DNA from 2 places in the Clavibacter davisi genome. Region 1 is predicted to be linked to the other one. Evidence: predicted binding sites of a transcription regulator. Region 1 holds the regulator's gene; the other holds the start of a gene.
What was found. The regulator HrcA, encoded in region 1, represses chaperone genes, less so after heat shock. The targets are predictions, from matches to a motif close to TTNGCACTCGNNNNNNNCGAGTGCNAA.
Positions count from the first base shown of each region.

Region 2: ACU4ZT_RS10965 (Hsp20/alpha crystallin family protein) is a predicted target of HrcA. The motif match lies at 2,864-2,890, and genes of this name have one in related genera.

Region 1 is NZ_CP199882.1:1,716,024-1,722,988, forward strand. Features, by position in the region: gene ACU4ZT_RS08155 (DUF1990 domain-containing protein) at 71-724, shown strand; gene ACU4ZT_RS08160 (HAD family hydrolase) at 763-1,464, opposite strand; gene hemW (radical SAM family heme chaperone HemW) at 1,526-2,749, shown strand; gene ACU4ZT_RS08170 (VOC family protein) at 2,801-3,214, opposite strand; gene ACU4ZT_RS08175 (DUF4870 domain-containing protein) at 3,225-3,620, opposite strand; gene hrcA (heat-inducible transcriptional repressor HrcA) at 3,807-4,829, shown strand; gene dnaJ (molecular chaperone DnaJ) at 4,890-6,002, shown strand; gene ACU4ZT_RS08190 (16S rRNA (uracil(1498)-N(3))-methyltransferase) at 6,005-6,757, shown strand; gene ACU4ZT_RS08195 (HIT domain-containing protein) at 6,786-6,965, shown strand, end outside.
Region 2 is NZ_CP199882.1:2,316,417-2,323,381, forward strand. Features, by position in the region: gene ACU4ZT_RS10945 (NmrA family NAD(P)-binding protein) at 1-922, opposite strand, end outside; gene ACU4ZT_RS10950 (MarR family winged helix-turn-helix transcriptional regulator) at 919-1,536, opposite strand; gene ACU4ZT_RS10955 (SDR family oxidoreductase) at 1,623-2,315, opposite strand; gene ACU4ZT_RS10960 (hypothetical protein) at 2,475-2,825, shown strand; gene ACU4ZT_RS10965 (Hsp20/alpha crystallin family protein) at 2,961-3,419, shown strand; gene ACU4ZT_RS10970 (GNAT family N-acetyltransferase) at 3,525-6,068, opposite strand; gene ACU4ZT_RS10975 (lysine N(6)-hydroxylase/L-ornithine N(5)-oxygenase family protein) at 6,065-6,965, opposite strand, start outside.

The DNA of each region.
Region 1 (6,965 bases):
CGGCTCCGCTCCGCAGCGGTCCGCCCGGCGTCGGCCGGGACGTCCAGCGGCACGCCGTAGTCTGATCCTCATGCGCCGCAGCACCTACACCGCGACCGCCGTCACGTACGGCTCCGTCGGCGGCACCCAGGCCGTCGATCTCATGACCTACCCGCCCGAGGGCTACCGCCCCGCCGAGGCGAGCGCCCGGCTCGGCAGCGGCGACGAGCGCTTCGAGCAGGCCGTCGCCCTCCTCATGACCTGGGGGGTGCAGCGCGGCAGCGGGATCGACGTCACGCGCATCGAGCAGGAGGTGCCGGACGAGCCCGGCTACCGCGGACTGGAGTTCGACGAGGACGGGGTGCCCCAGGTGCCCGCCGACCGCCCGCGCGAGGCGCTGTACGGCGACGACGGGACCGCGTGGATCACGTCGGGGACCTCGGCCGTGCTGCGCATGCCGTTCGGGCCGTTCCACCCGGAGGCGCCGGTGCGCGTCGTCTACACCGTCGAGGAGGCCGACCGCGTCGGCTTCGCCTACGGCACGCTGCCCGGCCACCCGTTCAGCGGCGAGGAGGCGTTCCTCGTCTCCCGGGAGCCCGACGGCAGCGTGTGGCTCACCCTCCGCGTCTTCTCCCGCCCGGCCTCGTGGCCGCTGCGGCTGGCGAGCCCCGTCCTCCGCGTCGTGCAGGGGATCTTCACGCGCAGGTACCTGCGCTCGCTGCACCCGGCGGTCGCCTCGGCCTGATCCGCGGCGCCGCGTGCTCCGCCCCTCGGGTGCCGGGATCAGCGCGCGGCGAGTCCGTCCAGGAACGCGAGCACCTCGTCGCGCCCGGCCCGGAGGTCCGGCACCACGAGCGCCGCGTGCGCGTCCGGGGCCCGCAGCGCGTCCACGTCATACGCCCCCGTCGCCACCGCGACGAACGGGAAGCCCGCCGCCTCCGCGGCGACGCCGTCCGCGGGGGTGTCGCCGATGATCACGACGGGCGCGCCGGCCAGCTCGGCGGCCGCCCGCCGGGTGAGGTCGCTGCGGATCCGGGCCTCGTGCCCGAACGCGGACGCGTCCCAGTCGAACAGGCCGACGTCGAGCCCGGCGCCGTCGAGCTTGTACCGGGCGCGGAGCGGCGAGTTGCCCGTGAGGAGCGCGTTCACCCAGCCGCGTGCCGCCACGTCGGCCACGAGCTCGGGGACGCCGACCGGCACGGTGCGGCGGCCAGGACCGTAGTGCTCGACCCGCGACAGCTCCTCGAGGTGCTGACGGACCGGCGCGTGCAGCGACTCGGGCAGGCCGTAGACGTCCAGGGTCTCCCAGATGATCTGCCCGTCGGTCTTGCCGTGCGCGTGCACCGTGCGGTCCACGAGCGGCTCGCCCGCGGCCAGCTCGATCGCGCGGTGGTACATGCTGCCGGAGCGCGGGCTGTTGTGGAGGAGCGTGCCGTCGACGTCCCAGAGGACGTGGAGGGGCCGGGGCGTGGGGGCGTCGGTCATGCGCCCATCCTGCCGGAGGCCGCTGCACGGACCGGCCTCCGCGCCGGGGGATGATGGACGGATGCCGTCCGCCCTGCCCCTCGCCGATCCCGCCCCCGCCGACGGCCTGCTGCCCGCCTCCGCGTCCGCGGGCGCCGACGAGCGCGCGTTCGGCGTCTACCTGCACGTGCCGTTCTGCCGCGTGCGCTGCGGCTACTGCGACTTCAACACCTACACGGCGCCCGAGCTCCGGGGCGTGAAGCAGTCGGACTACGCGTCGCAGGCCGTGCAGGAGGTGCGGTTCGCCGGATCCGCCCTCCGCGACTCCGGCGTACCCGCACGGCCCGCCTCCACCGTGTTCCTCGGCGGCGGCACGCCCACCCTCCTGCCGGTGGAGGACCTGGTGCGGATGCTCGACGCCGTGCGCGAGACGTGGGGCATCGCGGAGGGCGCCGAGGTCACGACCGAGGCGAACCCCGACAGCGTCGACGACGCCTACCTCGCGGCCCTCGCGGCGGGCGGCTTCACGCGCGTCTCGTTCGGCATGCAGTCGGCCGTGCCGCGCGTGCTGGCGACGCTGGAGCGCACGCACGACCCCGCCCGCATCGCGCCCGTCGTCCGCGGCGCCCGCGCGGCCGGGCTCGAGGTGAGCCTCGACCTCATCTACGGCACGCCGGGGGAGAGTATCGACGACTGGCGCGCCTCGCTCGAGCAGGCGATCGCCCAGGAGCCCGACCACCTGTCCGCGTACGCGCTCATCGTGGAGCCCGGCACGAAGCTCGCGCGGCAGATCCGCCGCGGCGAGGTGCCCGAGCCCGACGAGGACCTCCAGGCCGACATGTACGAGCTGGCCGACCGCATGCTGGGCGAGGCCGGCTACGAGTGGTACGAGGTGAGCAACTGGGCCCGCGGCGGCCGCCGCAGCCGCCACAACCTCGCGTACTGGCAGGGCCACGACTGGTGGGGCGTCGGACCCGGCGCGCACAGCCACGTCGGCGGCGTGCGCTGGTGGAACGTGAAGCACCCGGCCGCCTACGCCGACCGCGTGCTCGCGGGCGCCTCCCCGGGCGCCGGCCGCGAGAACCTCGACGACGCCACGCGCGAGGTGGAGCGGGTCCTGCTCGGGGCGCGGATCCGCGACGGCCTGTCCATTCCCACCCTCACCGTCGAGGGGCGCCGCCAGGTCGCCGGGCTCATCGCCGACGGCCTCGTGGACCCGCGCGCCGCCCTCGCGGGCACCCTCGTGCTCACCCTGTCGGGGCGGCTCCTCGCCGACGCCGTGGTCCGCCGCCTCCTCGAGGACTGACACGGGCCGTGGTCCGCCGCCTCCTCGAGGCCGGCGCGCACCGCCGCCGGGTCAGAGGACGACCGCGCCCACCTCGTCGCCCGCCTCGCGCTCGGCGTCGCTGCGCTCCACGCAGAACTCGTTCCCCTCCGGGTCGGCGAGCACGACCCACCCGCTGCCGTCCGCGTTCCGCCGGTCGGCGACGAGCGTCGCGCCGAGGGCGAGCACCCGGTCGACCTCCTCGTCGCGCGTGCGGTCGTCGGGCGCCAGATCGAGGTGCACCCGGTTCTTCGCCGTCTTCGGCGCGTCCGTGCGCTGCAGGATGATGCCGAGGCCCGACACCGGGTCGCCGAGCCACGCCGCGTCCTCGTCGGGGCGGTTGGGCTCGTCCGGATCCTCCGCGAAGCCGGTGACGCCCGCCCAGAAGAGCGAGAGCGCGTGCGGGTCCCGGCAGTCCACGGCGACGTGGCGGATCCTGGCGCTCATCGGTCCCCGACTACTTGATCCACCGGATGTTGAGCGGGTAGCGGTAGGGCCGACCGCCCTGCACGCGCGCGCCGCCGATGATCGCGAACACGATGTTGACCACGACGACCGCGAAGATCACGAGGCCGAGCAGCACGGAGATGAGGATCCCGAGGAACGGGATGACCACGAAGACGGCCTGGAGCACGTTGAGGATGACGAGCACGCCGGCGACGTTGATCGTCCAGTTCGTCGCCTCCTTGCCCTCCTGGTCCGTGAAGCGACCGCGTTCCCGGAACACGAGCCAGACGATGAACGACGGCACGATGAGGATCGCGAGGAAGTGCGTCAGCGACGCCCACAGCCGGTCCTCGCCCGGGGTGAGGGGGGCGGGGGCGCCGTAGGGGTGGGGATCGGGTGCGGACATCGCGGGCCTCTCGGTGCACGGCACGGGCCGACGGCCGGTGGATCGCGCGGGATCGTGTGGGTGGTGCCCGGCCTCGCCCGGCCCCACCACGCTACCTCCGCCGACGCGCGACCGGCAATGCCGGGCCGTCGGATCCACGCGGTACGATTGGCAGTCAGAACCGACGAGTGCCAGGAGGGAGCCGCCATGGTCTCGGAACGCGGACTCGACGTCCTCCGGGTGATCGTGCAGGACTACGTGTCCTCCCGTGAGCCCGTGGGCTCCAAGTCCATCGTGGAGCGCCACGCCTTCGGCGTCTCGGCCGCCACCATCCGCAACGACATGGCCCTGCTCGAGGAGGAGGAGCTCATCGCGGCGCCGCACACCTCCTCGGGACGCGTGCCGACGGACAAGGGCTACCGGCTCTTCGTCGACCAGCTCGCGGACGTGCGCCCGCTCACCCCGGCGCAGCGCCAGGCCATCCACGTGTTCCTCGGCCAGTCGGTCGACCTCGACGACGTGCTCGCGCGCACCGTGCGGCTCCTCGCGCAGCTCACCAACCAGGTCGCGCTCGTGCAGTACCCGTCGCTCGCGACGAGCCACGTGAAGCACGTCGAGCTGGTCGCGCTGTCGGCCACGCGCGTGCTCACCGTGCTCATCACCGACACGGGCCGCGTCGAGCAGCGCGTCGTCGAGCTCCAGGGCGATCCCGACCAGGAGTTCCTCGCGGCCATGCGCACGCGGGTGAACGCGGCCGTCGGCGGTCTCGGCCTCGCCGAGGCGGCCGCACGCCTCGAGACCCTGGCCGACGAGGTGGAGCCCGCCCAGCGGGCCGCCGCCGCGGCTCTCGCGGGCACGCTCGTCGAGCAGGTGCTCGCGAACCGGCAGGAGCGCCTGCTGCTCGCCGGATCCGCGAACCTCGCCCGCACCGAGCGCGACTTCCCGGGCAGCATCTCGCCCGTCCTCGAGGCGATCGAGGAGCAGGTGGTGCTCCTGCGCCTGCTCGGCGAGATGGAAGCCGACCAGCACGGCGTCTCCGTGAGCATCGGGCGGGAGAACGCCCCGTTCGGGCTCGGCGAGACGAGCGTGCTCACCAGCGGCTACAGCTCGTCGGGAGGCGTGCTCGCGCGCCTCGGCGTGCTGGGCCCGACCCGCATGGACTACTCCACCAACATGGCGTCGGTGCGCGCGGTCGCGCGCTACCTCTCGCGCCTGCTCGAGGAGCGGTGACGCCCGCACGCCGGCGCACCGCCCCTGTTCCCCACGACCATCACCACCGAAGGGCCCGACGTGGCTGACCACTACGAAGTACTGGGCGTGAGCCGCGAGGCGACGTCCGAGGAGATCAAGAAGGCGTACCGCAAGCAGGCGCGCCAGCTGCACCCGGACGTCAACGACGCCCCCGACGCCGCCGAGCGGTTCAAGCTCGTGACGCACGCGTACGACGTGCTGTCCGACCCGCAGCAGCGCCAGCAGTACGACCTCGGCCCGCAGGCCGGGTTCGGCGGCGGCGGCCAGGGCTTCGGCGGGTTCGGCGACATCTTCGAGACGTTCTTCGGCGGCCAGCAGGGCGGAGGGGGGCGCGGTCCGCGCTCGCGCCAGGAGCGCGGCCAGGACGCGCTCCTCCGCGTCGAGGTCGAGCTCGAGGAGGTCATCTTCGGCGTGCACCGCGACCTCGAGATCGACACGGCCGTCGTGTGCGACACGTGCCACGGATCCTGCGCGCAGCCCGGCACGAGCGCCGTCACGTGCGACATCTGCCGCGGCTCCGGCAGCATCCAGCGCCAGGTGCGCTCGCTCCTCGGCAACGTCATGACGTCGAGCCCCTGCGGCACCTGCCGCGGCTACGGCACCGTCATCCCGCACCCCTGCCCCACGTGCGCCGGCCAGGGCCGCGTCCGCGCGCGCCGCACGGTGCCGGTCGACATCCCGGCCGGCGTCGATACGGGCCTCCGCCTCCAGATGCCGGGCTCCGGCGAGGTCGGCCCCGCGGGCGGACCGAACGGCGACCTCTACCTGGAGATCAAGGTCGCGCACCACGACGTCTTCAGCCGCAACGGCGACGACCTGCTCGCCACGGTCGAGGTGAGCATGGTCGACGCGATCCTCGGCAGCGACGCGCGCATCGAGGCGCTCGACGGCGCGGTGGACCTCGAGCTCCGCCCCGGCATCCAGAGCGCCGAGATCATCACGGTGCGAGGCCGCGGCGTGACGAAGCTCCGCGGCTCGGGGCGCGGCGACCTCAAGATCGGCATCCAGGTGGTGACGCCGCAGAAGCTCGACCACAGGGAGCGCGACCTCATCCAGCAGTTCGCGAAGCGCAACAAGGCTCCCGCGCCCCACCTCGCGCACTTCCAGCAGGGCCTCTTCCAGAAGCTCCGCGACCGCTTCCTCAACGTCTGACCGTGGCGCACTTCCACCTCGCGGACGACCTCGGTGACGGTGACCTGGCCGTCGGCCGGGTCGTCGCGCTCGGCGCCGCGGAGTCGCGCCACGCGGTCACCGTCGGCCGGATCCGCGCGGGCGAGGGCCTGCTCGTCGGCGACGGGCGCGGGACGATCGCGTCGTGCACCGTCACGACCGCGGATCCGCAGCGGCTGGAGCTGCGGGTCGACGGTGTCGAGGAGCACCCCGAGCCGTCGCCGCGCGTCGTGCTCGTGCAGGCGCTCGCGAAGGGCGATCGCGACGAGCTGGCTGTGCAGGCCGCGACCGAGCTGGGCGTCGACGCCGTGATCCCGTGGCAGGCGCAGCGCTCCATCTCCCGCTGGGAGGGCGCCAAGGTCGCCAAGGGGCGGGACCGCTGGCGCGCGATCGTGCGCGAGGCCGTGAAGCAGTCCATCCGCCCGCGCGTGCCCGGCGTGGAGGGGCTCGCGACGACGAAGGACCTCGCGCGGATGGCCGCCACCGCCCGCGTGCTCGTGCTCGACCCGACCGCCGCGACGCGGCTGTCCGCGCTCGACCTCGCCGCCCCCGCCGAGGCCGAGGCGACCGACGTGCTCCTCGTCGTGGGACCCGAGGGCGGCATCAGCCCGGCGGAGGTCGAGGTGCTCCGGGAGGCCGGGGCGATCCCGGTCGCGCTCGGCTCGGGCATCCTCCGCACGTCCACCGCAGGACCCGCAGCGCTCGCGCTCGTGAACGCGGCCCTCGGGCGATGGTGACGTCGCGGGCGCCGCGTAGGCTGGACGCATGAGCGAGACCCGAGAGCCCACCGTCTTCGAGCGCATCGTCGCCCGCGAGATCCCGGCCGAGATCGTCGCGGAGACCGAGCGCGTGATCGCGTTCCAGGACATCGCCCCGAAGGCCCCCGTCCACGTCCTGGTCGTGCCGAAGACGGCCGCGTACCGCGATGTCGTCGAGCTCGCCGCG
Region 2 (6,965 bases), 600 kb from region 1:
GCTCCTCGACGTGCGCGGCGAGCACGTCCCGCACGCCCGTCCACGTGTGGGCGCCGAACCGCTCGCGGTCGACGTGGCGCAGCTCCGCCTCGCCGCTGTACATGCTCACGAGGTACTGCATCCCCTGCCAGGCGGGGAACGCCTCCTGCTCGTCGCGGCCGAGGCGGCGCATCGCCTTGCTCGCGGTGGCGAGGACGCCCGTGGATCCCGCCCACTGCAGCGCGAACGGCGTGCCGGTGACCTCGGTCATGATGCGCGCGAGGTCGCGCGCCGTGACCCGGTCGCCCGCGACCTCGACCGCGCGGGGCGCGTCGTCGTCGAGGGCGACGAGCGCGACCACGCGCGCCGTGTCGTCCTTGGTCGTGAAGTCGAGCACCTGGTCGGCGGACGACCAGTAGAGGACGCGGCGCCGGTCGAACAGCACGATGGGCGCCTGGCCGGTGAGCATGTCGGCGAAGGCGCCGATGAACACCGAGGTCGCGCGCACGGGCGCCGCGTCGAGGTCGGCCGAGAACTCGCGCCGCAGCTCGAAGTTGCGGTTGCTGCCGGGGGTGACGCGGCGGTAGTCGGCGGAGTAGTCCGACGGGATGAAGCGCGGGACCCCGGCGGCGACGGTCGCGGCCAGCAGCGCGCGCTGCGCCCCGACGATCACGGCACGGGCGCCGCTCACGGCGGAGACGACGACGCGCGCGCCGTCGACCCCGCGGATCAGCGCGGCCCGGTCCGTGTACGCCGCCTCGACGACCTCGACGCGCGGGTCATCGCCCCACGCGTCCCGGGCGGCGTTGCTGCCGGGGCGGGTGAGCACGCGGACGCGCGCGCCCGCCGCGAGGAGCTCGCGGACGATGCGGCGGCCGATGTCGCCGGTGGCGCCAGCCACGACGACGGGGCCGGATGCGGATGCGGGGGAAGAGGTGGTCACGAGTGTTCTCCGTCTCGGGGGGTGCGGCGCGCCGGTCGGCGCGAACGATGGGGGGCCGCGACGGGCTGCTCGAGGCGCGCCACGTCCGACTGCTCGGCGGCGGGGCCCGCGGCCTCGCCGATGCCGACGGCTACGCGGGCGAGGAGACGCCGGAAGGCCGTGCGCTCGGCCGGGGCGAGGTCGCGCATCAGGCCGTCCTCGACCTCGCCGAGCGCGATGCGGGCCGTCGCCAGCAGGGCGCGTCCGGCGTCCGTCGCGACGACCTGGCGGACCCGCCGGTCGCGCGGGTGCGGCTGCCGCTCGACGTGCCCGCCCGCGGCGAGCGCGTCGATCACGTACGTCATCTGAGTCTTGTCGATGCCGAGGCGCTGCGCGAGCGCGAGCTGCGACGACGGCTCCTCCGTGGTGATCGCGACGAGCACCTGGTACCCGCGCGGGCCGCCCGGCACGTCCGCGACGGCGGTCTGCGCCGTGCGCACGAAGCCCTGGTAGACGGCCTGGATGGACCAGCCGAACTGCGTCTCGATGCCGCCGGAGCCCCAGTCGATGCCGGACGCGTCCACGTCGGGGTCGTGGTCGGCGCGGTCGCGGGTCGCGGAGGAGGAGGAGGTCATGGGGAGAACGTACCCCCAGAAGATCGTCTTTTGCAAATACGATCTTCGCGCGCGATGGATGGCCGGCGCGCAGCACCGCCCCCGGCTCAGCCGCCGAACGGCCGCAGCGACACCGACTCGAGCGTGCCGTCGCGCGTCTGGTCGACCACGAGGCGCACGGCGCGCGCGACCGACGCGGGCTCGAGGTACCGCGTCTCGTCGTACTCCCCGCCCTCCTTGGCGCGGAGCTCACGTTGCATGTCGGTGGCGACGCGTCCGGGGTGCACGCTCGAGACGCGCACGCCGTGCGGTCGCTCCTCCTCGCGCAGGGCGTCGCCGAGCGCGCGGAGGGCGAACTTGGATCCCGCGTACACGCCGCCCGTGGGGTTGGCCGTGAAGCCGGATCCGGAGTTGACGAGCACGACCTGCCCGCGGGCCGCCCGGAGCGCGGGCAGCAGCACGCGCGTCACCTCCGCGACGGCGAAGACGTTGACCTCGAAGACGCGGCGCCACTCGTCGACGGGCGTCTCGGCCACGGCGTCGCCGCCGATCACGCCGGCGGAGTGCACGAGCACGTCGAGGCGGTCGAGGGCCGGCACGAGGCCGGCGAGGCCGCCCGCGGCGAGGTCGGCCGGCCAGCCGACCGCGTCGGGCAGGGAGGCGGCGAGCGCGTCGACGGCGGCGCGGTCGCGGCCGTGCACGATCACGCGGTGGGTGCGGGCGAGGTCCTCCGCGACGGCGCGGCCGATGCCGCGGGTGGCTCCCGTGACGAGGGCGACGGGGCGGGCGTGGTCGGTCATGGATCCTCCTGGGTCGCGGTCCTCCAGGCTACCGACGGGCGCCGGGCCCGCGACGGCCGCGGCTGGCCGCGGAACGCGACGGGTCGGGAGCGCTCCGCACCATGACGTAGCGTGAAGAGGCCCGCCGCCCGGCGGCCCGCCGCCCGAGAGGATCCGCCCGTGCACGCCCGCTTCCCCGCCAGCCTCGAGGTGCTGCGCCAGGAGGCCCGCGACGAGCTGGACGCCGTGATCGAGCACCGCTGCCGGAACGGCGACGACCCCTGGGAGGTCATCCCGCAGCTGCCGACCGTGGACGAGCACGTGGTCGCGACCCTCCGCCAGGACGCGCTCGAGGCCGACGGGATGGCCGAGGAGCTCGCCCGCGTGCGGCACCCGTCGGCCGAGCCGGGCGTGGTCGCGCGCTTCGAGTACGGGCTGCTGCGCGCCATCGCGCTCGAGCACCCGGACCTCTCGCGTGCGGTCTGGACGCTCATCGGCCGCATGGAGCGCGACCTGCGCCGACGCGCCTGAACCGGTGATGAGAGCGGTATTCGCCCTCGGCGAACGCCTTGGCACTCCCCCACCCCGAGTGCTAATCTGAACGCAGTTGAGCCGAGGGGGCTCAACCCCGGAGATCATCACCGCAGATCATCAGAGGAGTCGAGCATGAACATGACCTTCGATCCGTTCCGCGAGTTGGACCGCGCGATGGGCGCGCTGGCCGAGACCCGCCAGGCGAACCGGCCGATGCCCATCGACCTGCACCGCGAGGGCGACACCTACGTGCTGGCCGCCGACCTCCCGGGCATCGACCCGGGCTCGGTCGACATCGACGTGGACGGCCAGCTGCTGACCATCCGCGCTGAGCGAACTCTCGCCGGCGACCAGAACGTCCGCTGGCTGACGCGCGAGCGCGTGGCCGGCACGTTCCTCCGCCAGCTCACGCTCGGCCAGGGCATCGACACCGAGCGCATCTCGGCGCACTACGCCAACGGCGTGCTCAGCGTCACCATCCCGGTGAGCGAGCGGGCGAAGCCGCGCAAGATCGCGGTCACGTCCGACGAGCCGCAGGGCCAGGAGGGCCGCACGCTGACGGTGGAGCAGGGCGCGCACGCCGCGAGCTGATCCGCCCGGGCGCGTGAGGCGCCGCACACGACGAGGAGCCGTCGTCCGCACCCGCGGGCGGCGGCTCCTCTCGCGTCCGGGCGCGTGCCCGGCCGGCCCGACGCGTCAGCCGATCCGCGGCCGCAGCCCCGCGTGGATCGCGAGCGGATTGCGCAGCGAGCCGTGGATCTGCATCACCGGCGCCTGGAGGTCCACCATCCGCCGGTTGTCGCGCAGCTGCAGCCGGTTGAGGCACGAGCGGTCGAACGACGGCGTGAACAGGTCGAACCGGGAGAAGCGCTCCGCGAGCTCCGGGTGCGCACGCTCGTGGTCGGCGAGCGCCTCCGCCGCGACGCGCCACAGGCCGTCGGGGCCGAGGTCGTCGCGGTCCTCGACGAGCGCGGCCGCGAACCGCAGGAACCCGTCCATCACGTCGGTGAAGACCGTGAGGGTGCGCTCGTCCTCGGGGATCTCCATGCGGATCCGCCGCACGTCCTCCGGGAGCTCGCGCTCCATGTCGAAGAGGGCGACCTCCTCGGCGATGTCCTTCATCAGCACGCGGACGACGACGTGGTCGCGGAGCACGAGGATCACGTTCTCGCCGTGCGGCATGAACGCGAGGTCGTGCGCGATCAGCGCGTGCGCGAGCGGCACGAGGTAGGCGTCGAGCCAGCGGCGGATCCACGCCGCGGCGCCGATCCCGGACGCGTCGATGAGCGCGTCCAGCACGCTCGACCCTTCCGCGTCCACGTGCAGCAGGCTCGTCATGCTCATCAGCCGCTCGCCCTCGGCGAGACCCGGGACGGGCGACTCGCGCCAGAGCGCCGACAGCATCTTGCCGTGGGAGTGCCCGGGCGGCAGCGCCGAGTCGACCCGGGCGTCGCGCACGCCGACGGACGCGACCTCGCGGAGGATCCCGAAGCCGAGGCGCGCGAACTCGTCGTCGCCCGTCACGAGCGCGTGCACCCAGTCGTTGATCGCCGGGGTGACCGCCATGTAGGCCGGCGACAGCCCGCGCGTGAACCCCATGTTGAGGATCGACAGCGACGTCTTCACGTAGCAGCGTTCCGGGGTCGTGCGGTTCGCCCACGTGCGGATCGACTGCTGGGCGCCGTACTCGTCGTCGCCCGTGCCGAGGAGCACGATGTCGCGCGTCGCGATCAGGCCGGCGAAGGTGACCGTGACGACGTTCTCCCACTGCCAGGGGTGCACGGGCACGAGGACGCGCTCCGCCGGGTCGATGCCGTGGTCCGCCATCCGCGCGCGGAACCGCCCGCGGACGACCGGGCCGAGCTCCGCGTCGAGGAACGCCTCCCGGTCGAGGCCGTCGACCGAGGCGAAGTGCGCGAGGCGCTCGTGCACGGCGAGCCAGAGGATCCGCACGTCCTCCCCCGCCTCGGGCGCGTACCGGTCGTGGTCGTCGAGGTCGAAGCCGATGCGGCCGTTGGTCGCGACGAAGCAGGGGTGGCCCTCGTCCATCGTCGACTCGACCTCGGCGTAGGACGCGGTGAGGAGGCCGCGGGCGTCGGGCACGTCGCGGAGTCTCGAGAACGCGGCGGCCGAGAGCGTGCTCTGGATCTCGTCGAGGTAGACCGGCAGCACCTCGTCGGTGATGCCGAGGCGGTCGCGGAGGTCGAGCACCAGGTCGATGGCGTCGAGGGCCGCGGGCTCGCCGTCGACCGTGCGGCGGATGCTCGCCTCGTCGACGTCCCAGTGGTCGAGCTCGAGGATCCTGGCCCGGTACGCGTACGCGCTGCGGCCGTCGGCGCTCGCGACGCGGTAGTCGGCCCAGGCGCGCGGGTCGTGCGGCGTGCGGGGTGCGCCGGGTGCCCGCTCCGGATCCACGCGCTCGGGCTCGACGAGCAGCTCGTGGGCGAACTCGGCGAGCGCCTTGCGCACGAGGTGGCGCGTGGCGGCGGCCCAGGCGTCGGGACGGAGGTGCGCGGCGGGGTGGACGCGCGGATCCGGCTCGGAGGTCCTCGACGCGGCAGCCGGCCGGGACTCGGGGTGGGTGTCGAGGGAGCGGTCGTGGGTGAGGGTCATGGCGTGTCCGTCCGTGGGGGTGGCGTGCGGGAGGGCGTCGTCGCGCGTGGCGACGCTGAGGAGCGCGTGCTTGGCGCCGAGGTCGACGACCCGGAGCGGCCGGAAGCCGACGAGCTCGTTGAGGCGCTGGATCCGGGTGTTCCGGACGTCGGGCTCGACGACGAGGCGCTCCACGGCCGGGTCCCGGAGCAGGTGCGCGACGACGTGCCGCATGACCGCGGTCGTGAACCCGGGCAGCGGGTCGCCGGCCGGCGGGGCGACGAGCAGGTGCATCCCGCGGTCGCCGGGGAGCGGATCCAGGTGCGCGCCGATGGGGTCGTCGGCCGGGTCGTACGCCTCCACGAGGAACGCGGGGACGCCGTCGTGGAGGCCGATCCAGGCCTCGCGCCGCGGATCCGCCGCGATGGACCGGTACTCGGCCCGCACGTCGTCGAGGGTCGCGTGCTCCATCTGCCAGAAGCGGGCGCGCGGTGCGGTGACCCAGGCGTGCACGAGGGCGGCGTCGCCGTCGGGATCGAGCGGGCGCATGTCGAGCCCGTTGCGGGGCTCGGCCCCGAGGTCCGCTCCGGCCGCGGCGTCCGCGTCGGGTGCGGCGGTCGAGGCGGGCGCGGGCGCGGGCGCGCTCACGCGAGCACCCCCGATCCGGCCGTGGGCGCGTCGTCCGGCAGCCCGAACTCCTGGAACGCGATCCGCTCCTCCACCGCGTACGTCTCGCGGCCCGTGATGGCGCGCAGGATCCGCGAGTTGCGGTGCGCCGTCATCCCGAGGTCGGGCGCCACGAAGCCGTGCGTGTGCACCTCCGCGTTCTGCACGAAGAGCGTGCCGGCGTCGTCGACCGTGTGCTCGCGTGCCACGTCGAGCCGGCCGCGCGCGTCACGGTGCACGCGGTCGCCGAGCCCGTCGAGGATCCGCGGGGCCTGTGCGTCGTACCCGCTCGCCATGATCACCGCGCCCGTCGGCCACTCGCGCTCGGCGCCCGTCTCCGCATGCCGGAGCCCGAGGACCGCGCCGCCGTCCGGCGTCGCCCGGGACGAGACGACCTCCGCGTTGGTGAGCAGCCGCGTCGGCACGCCGGATCCTGCGTCGCCGCCGTGCGCCAGCCGCCCCTCCGCCCGCAGCGCGTCGAAGGCGAGCCGCTTCCGGTAGAGCGTGTGGAAGACGTCGTCGATGAGCTCGGAGTCGATCCCCTTGTAGAGGTTCCGCTGCTCGCGCAGGAGCACGTCGCGGGCCTCCGCGGGCAGGCCGAAGAAGTGGTCGCTGTACTCCGGGCTCGTCATCTCGAGCGTGAGCCGCGTGTACTCGAGCGGGAAGAACCGGGGCGAGCGCGTGATCCAGTCGATCCGGTACCCGCGGGAGTCCACGTCCTCGAGGAGGTCGCGGTAGATCTCGGCGGCGCTCTGCCCGCTGCCGACGACCGTGATCGCATCCCGCTCCTGCAGCGCGTCCTTGGCGCCGAGGTAGCCGGAGCTGTGCACGACGCCCGGGAGGTCGCGCACGGCCTCGGGCAGCCACGGCGGGGTGCCC